DNA from 2 places in the Streptomyces kanamyceticus genome. Region 2 is predicted to be linked to the other one. Evidence: riboswitches for the same ligand, from Rfam matches in the RefSeq annotation. Region 2 holds a riboswitch; the other holds the start of a gene.
What was found. A riboswitch is a leader RNA that binds a small molecule or an ion and turns the genes downstream of it on or off. The one in region 2 is predicted to bind cobalamin.
Positions count from the first base shown of each region.

Region 1: it holds a riboswitch for cobalamin, as region 2 does, so the genes downstream of both, CP970_RS33715 (cobalamin biosynthesis protein) here and metE (5-methyltetrahydropteroyltriglutamate--homocysteine S-methyltransferase) in region 2, are expected to answer to the same signal.

Region 1 covers NZ_CP023699.1:7,765,311-7,768,574, forward strand. The annotation lists gene CP970_RS33710 (cobyric acid synthase) at 1-510, opposite strand, end outside; gene CP970_RS33715 (cobalamin biosynthesis protein) at 507-1,445, opposite strand; cobalamin riboswitch at 1,555-1,698, opposite strand; gene CP970_RS33720 (hypothetical protein) at 1,824-2,048, opposite strand; gene CP970_RS33725 (inorganic phosphate transporter) at 2,061-3,264, opposite strand, start outside.
Region 2 covers NZ_CP023699.1:383,491-386,754, forward strand. The annotation lists gene CP970_RS01530 (CoA-acylating methylmalonate-semialdehyde dehydrogenase) at 1-77, opposite strand, end outside; cobalamin riboswitch at 376-570, opposite strand; cobalamin riboswitch at 868-1,082, shown strand; gene metE (5-methyltetrahydropteroyltriglutamate--homocysteine S-methyltransferase) at 1,244-3,264, shown strand, end outside.

The DNA of each region.
Region 1 (3,264 bases), 7.4 Mb from region 2:
GCCCCTGTCGATGTCGCCGACCACCAGGACGGGGAAGCGGGCGGCCCGCGCGATCCCCATGTTCACGATGTCCGTGCGCCGCAGGTTGATCTCGGCGGGGCTGCCCGCGCCCTCACAGATCACGGCGTCGTACGTGCTCCGGAGCTCATCGAGGCATCCCACGACGGTCTCCAAGAGCGCCGCCTGGCGCCCCCCGTGGTAGCCGCGCGCGCTCATCTCGCCCACCGGCTTGCCCATGAGGACGACCTGGCTGGAGCGGTCGCTGCCCGGCTTGAGCAGCACCGGGTTCATCAGCGCGCTCGGCTCCACCCGCGCGGCCTGCGCCTGCATGGCCTGCGCACGCCCGATCTCGGCGCCTTCGTGCGTGACGAAGGAGTTGAGGGACATGTTCTGCGCCTTGAAGGGCGCGACGGACACGCCCTTGCGCGTCAGCCACCGGCAGATCCCGGCGGTGACGACGCTCTTGCCCGCGTCCGACGTGGTCCCCGCGACCAGCAGCCCGCCGCTCATGCGTCTCTCCGTTTCCGCCGGGCGGCCGCCACCGCGACCCCCAGCGCCAGCCAGCTCACCCGTCGAGAGAGCCGCACGGCCCGCTCGATGTCCGGGACCCGTACGGCACGCCCGGTCGCGTTCAGAACAGGACGGTGCTCGACCCGCCCCGCGTACGAGAGCGTCCCACCGAGCCGTACGCCGAGGGCCCCGGCGAAGGACGCCTCGACGGGCCCCGCGTTGGGACTGGGATGCTTCGCGGCGTCCGCGCGCCAGGCCCGCAGCGCGCCGCGCGGCGAGTCGCCCGCGAGCGTCGCGAGGACGGCGGTCAGCCGGGCCCCGGGCCATCCCATGACGTCGTCGGCCCGGGCGGAAGCCCACCCGTACCGCCGGTACTTGGGCGACTTGTGCCCGACCATCGCGTCGAGCGTGTTCACGGCGCGGAAGGCGACGAGCCCCGGCACCCCGCCGAGCGCCCCCCACACCAGGGCCCCCACCACGGCGTCCGAGGTGTTCTCCGCGACGGACTCCACCACGGCCCGCGCGATCCCGTCGGCGTCGAGCGCCTGCGGATCCCGCCCGCACAGGTGCGGCAGCCGCTCCCGCGCGACCTCGATGTCCCCGGCCTCCAGAGCCCCGCCGACGGCCCGCGCCTCACGCCCGAGCGAGGTCCCGCCGACCACGGCCCAGGTCGCGGCGGCCGTCAGCGCGACGGATCCGGCAGGTGAACGGCGTACGAGGGAAGAGGCGAGCGCGGCGGCACCCGCGGCGCCACCGGCGCACACCATGGCGTGCAACGCGCCCCACCCGCGGTGGTCGCGCCACAGCACCCGCTCGACGGCACCCGCCGCACGCCCGAACGCGGCGACCGGATGGCCCCGGCGCGGATCGCCGAGCAGCAGGTCGCCGATGAGACCGGCGGCGGCGCCGTACGCGAAGTCGCGATCGGCACTCACGGGGGTCAGCCGGTCGCCGTGCCGAGGAGCTGACTCGTACTCGGAAGGGGAACCGGCAAGGGGCGGCCGCGCATGGCGATATGTCCTCACTCAGGGTGTCCGCGCCCTGGTTCGACGTGATGCGGCGGCGCGAGTTCCTGGCTTCCGGGGAGGTCGCTCCCCGATGACAGTGGCGGGACCGCGCCGGATTCGCACCGGCTTCCTCACCTGCCGCCGTAGTTGGCCCCGGCAGTCCACCACGCCCCGCGAACGCCCGTCAACTCGCCGTTGACCTGCGGCGGGAGACTGTGCGGAGCCCCACACACGACGGTGGGGTGCGGGACGCATACGCACGTCCCGCACCCCACCGGTGAAGCTGTCGTCAGGCTCGGACGAGGCTCAGGCGACGATCAGATAGATCCCGTACGCCACCGCCGCCGCGCACAGCGCGAAGCAGGCGTACGCGCCGGTGCGGGCCACCGCCGCGGAGCCGCCGCCGGACGCGGCCGCCGCCTCCTGCTTGGAGAGGCCGACGATGCCGAGCGTGAACAGGCCCACCAGGGCCACCGTCACCGCGAGGCTGACTCCGAAGACGGAGCCGAGAGCTGCCCAGTCGATGCTCATGCTGATCCGTCCTTACACCGTCGCGGGCCTGGCGGGGTCCGCCATGGCGCCGGTCGTGGTCGTGGTCGGGGCCGAGATGGTGGCCTTGACCGGGTCTTCGGAAGAGGAGTCCGTGGTGGCCGTCGTGCCCACCGGGGGCGGTGAGACGGCGGCGATCGCGGTGGTCACGACGCCCGCGGGCTCGGCGTCCTTGGCGGCGCCGATCTCGTCGTCGGTGACGTTGGTGTGGTCGACGGCGTCGCGTCGCGAGAGGACCCAGATCACGGCCGAGCCGCCGATCAGGATCGCGGCGGTGGCCGCGATGCCCCAGGGGCCCTGCTTGGTGAGGAACTCGGCGCCCGCGCCGACCAGACCGGCGGCCGGCAGGGTCAGGCCCCACGCGACGAACATCCGGGTCGCGGTCGACCAGCGGACCACGCCGCCCTTGCGGCCGAGGCCCGCGCCCATCACGGCGCCGGAGCAGGACTGGGTGGTGGAGAGCGAGAAGCCCAGGTGCGAGGAGGCGAGGATGACCGTCGCGGCGCTGGTCTGGGCGGCGAAGCCCTGCTGCGGCTGGAGGTCGGTGAGGCCCTTGCCCATGGTGCGGATGATGCGCCAGCCGCCCAGGTAGGTGCCGAGGGCGATGGCCACACCGGCCGAGACGATGACCCACATCGGGGGGTTCGCACCGGGGTTGAGGACACCGCCGGTGACCAGGGCGAGCGTGATGATGCCCATGGTCTTCTGCGCGTCGTTGGTGCCGTGCGCCAGTGAGACGAGGCCCGCGGAGGCGATCTGGCCCACGCGGTAGCCCTTGGCGGTGGCCTTGGTGTCGGTGTTGCGGCCGATCCGGTACGTCAGGCGCGTGGCCAGCATCGCGGCGATGCCCGCCACGAGGGGCGCGGCGAGGGCCGGGATCAGGATCTTGGTGACGACGGTGCCGCCGTTGATCGACGACCAGCCCATCGACATGACCGCGGCGCCGATGAGGCCGCCGAAGAGGGCGTGGGAGGAACTGGAGGGCAGGCCGACCAGCCAGGTCAGCAGGTTCCAGAGGATCGCGCCGACGAGCGCGGCGAAGATGACCTCTGTCTTGAGGCCGTCCTCGTTGACGATGCCGCCGGAGATCGTCTTGGCGACTTCGACGGAGAGGAAGGCGCCGACGAGGTTGAGCACGGCGGACATGGCCACCGCCGTCTTGGGCTTGAGAGCGCCGGTCGAGATGGTCGTCGCCATC
Region 2 (3,264 bases):
TCGTACACGTCGCCGAAGAGGCCGGACGTGCCGACGGTGTGCTTGCCGCCGATGAAATGGGTGAGTTCACGGACCACGATGAGCCTGCTCTCGTCAGGTGGGGATCCGGGGATGGCGCGGCACACCGACGGGCGGCGCCCGGTGGGGCGCGCTCGGATCGGGGCCGCGGGACGCGAGGGCCGAAGAGCCGTCGGTGAGCCGCGAGTTGACGTACGCCGCCGGGGAGCCGGGAGTCGGGCCCACCTCGTGGGCCTACCTCGTGGGCCTACGTCGCCGGTGCGCTAGAAGTCGGCGCATACCGTCGGTCGCTCCGCCGGATCACCTGGGTCGTGGGTACGGACCGGTGCCATGCGTGTCTGCTCCATCCTCGTGGACAACACGGAACACCCCGCGGCCGGTATCCTGACTCCCGGATCAGCGCGCGCTCCCCCGCCTTCCCGACGGACACGACGTCCCTCGGTGGCGCGTTGTGTTGCGAGAACGCACTCCCCGGTCACAGTGGCGGGACCGCGCCGGATTCACACCGGCTTCCCTGACACCGCGGGCCTTGCCGAGGACCATATAGTTGGACGTCCTAGTAAGTCCACCCCGACAGGCTCGCGCAGCCGGGGGACGGGCGATCTCTTTCCGGCCGACGGGCAGCCGTTTCCGGCCGAACACGTCGGCGAGGCGGTCGACACCCGGCCGGGCCCCGACACCGTCCGGATCGGTGTCGGGGCCCGGCCGGGTTGCCGCCTTGGGCCCGAAACGATCGTCCCGCTTCCCCAACAGCCAAGTCAATCCTCGGGTTTCCTCACCAAGACCCAAGCTGCAGCTTGGGGCGATCCGACATGTGATCAGTGCTGCCCAAGACGGCCCGCACCCTCTAAGGTGGCCCGTGCAGCTGGTTCGCCCTGTCCGCCAGGCAGGCGCGTCGCAAGAGGGAACCCGGTGGGAATCCGGGACTGCCCCGCAGCGGTGAGTGGGAACGACCGCCGTCATACGCACTGGATCCGGCGGATCCGGGAAGCGACGGCCAGTAGGAATCCGCCTCGGCGGATGTGCCCACGAGTCCGAAGACCTGCCCGTTGCCCGCACGTGACCGATCACGTGCGGAATCCCGGTGACCTCGTGGGCGGGTCGGCGCGCATACCGTTCGGAGAACCGTGTCATCGACGCGTGTGAGGCCGGACGGTCCGTCATCCCTTCGCGTCCGCGTCCCGTCCCCGGGATGTTCAGGAGTCATCTCGCGAAGGAGATTTCCGTGACAACGAAGTCCGCAGCCGCGGCAGCACGGGCCACCGTGTACGGCTACCCCCGTCAGGGCGCGAACCGTGAACTGAAGAAGGCCGTCGAGGGCTACTGGAAGGGCCGCGTCACCGCGGACGCCCTCCGGGAGACCGCGGCGGAGCTGCGTCGCACCACCTGGCGGCAGTTGGCGGAGGCCGGTGTCCACGAGGTGCCGACCGGCGACTTCTCGTACTACGACCACGTGCTGGACACCAGCGTCATGGTCGGCGCCGTCCCCGCCAGGCACCGCGCGTCCTTCGAATCCGACGCCCTGGACGGGTACTTCGCGATGGCTCGCGGCACCCAGGACGTGGCGCCGCTGGAGATGACCAAGTGGTTCGACACCAACTACCACTACTTGGTGCCGGAGTTGGGCCCGGACACCGTCTTCGCCACCGACTCCGCCAAGCAGGTCGCCGAGCTCAAGGAGGCCCTCGCGCTCGACCTCTCGGCCCGCCCGGTCCTCGTCGGCCCCGTCACCTACCTGCTGCTCGCCAAGCCCGCACCGGGAGTCCCCGCCGACTTCGAGCCACTCACCCTCCTCGACCGGCTGCTTCCGGTGTACGCGGAGGTGCTCGCCGATCTGCGCGCGGCCGGCGCCCAGTGGGTGCAGCTCGACGAGCCCGCCCTGGTGCAGGACCGCACCCCGGCCGAGCTCAACGCCGCCACCCGCGCCTACCGCGAACTCGGCGCCCTCACCGACCGGCCCAAGCTCCTGGTCGCCTCCTACTTCGACCGGCTCGGCGACGCCCTGCCCGTCCTGGCGAAGGCCCCGATCGACGGCCTGGCCCTCGACTTCACCGACGCCGCGGCCGCCAACCTCGACGACCTCGCCGCCGCGGGTGGCCTCCCCGGCAAGCGGCTCGTCGCCGGTGTGGTCAACGGCCGCAACATCTGGATCAACGACCTGGAGAAGTCCCTGTCCACCCTGGGCACCCTCCTCGGGCTCGCCGACCGGGTCGACGTGGCCGCCTCCTGCTCGCTCCTGCACGTCCCGATCGACGCCGCGGCCGAGCGGGACATCGACCCGCAGATCCTGCGGTGGCTCGCCTTCGCCCGGCAGAAGACCACCGAGATCGTCGCCCTGGCCAAGGGCCTGTCCCAGGGCACCGACACCATCGCCGCGGAACTCGCCGCCAACCGCGCCGACTTGGCGTCGCGCGCCGGATCGGCGATCACCCACGACCCGGCCGTACGGGCCCGGGCCGCCGCCGTCACCGACGCCGAAGGACGCCGCTCCCAGCCGTACGCCGAGCGGTCCGCGGCCCAGCGTTCGCACCTCAAGCTGCCGCTGCTTCCCACTACCACGATCGGCTCGTTCCCGCAGACCACCGAATTGCGCACGGCCCGCGCCGACCTGCGCGCGGGACGCCTCGACACGGCGGGCTACGAGGAGCGCATCAGGAACGAGATCCGTGAGGTCGTCTCCTTCCAGGAGAAGACCGGGCTCGACGTCCTGGTGCACGGCGAGCCCGAACGCAACGACATGGTGCAGTACTTCGCCGAACAGCTCACCGGCTACCTCGCCACGCAGCACGGCTGGGTCCAGTCGTACGGCACCCGTTATGTGCGCCCGCCGGTCCTCGCGGGCGACATCTCCCGACCTGAACCGATGACGGTGCGCTGGACGTCCTTCGCCAACTCCCTCACCGACCGCCCCGTCAAGGGCATGCTCACCGGGCCCGTCACCATGCTCGCCTGGTCCTTCGTCCGCGACGACCAGCCGCTCGGCGACACCGCGCGCCAGGTCGCCCTCGCCCTGCGCGACGAGGTCAACGACCTGGAGGCCGCGGGCACTTCGGTCATCCAGGTCGACGAGCCCGCGCTGCGCGAGACCCTGCCGCTGCGCGCCGCCGACCGCCCCGCCTACCTGGACTGGGCCACGGAGTCGTTCCGCCTCACCACCAGCGGCGTCCGCCCCGACACCCAGATCCACACACACATGTGCTACGCCGAGTTCGGTGACATCGTGCGGGCCATCGACGACCTCGACGC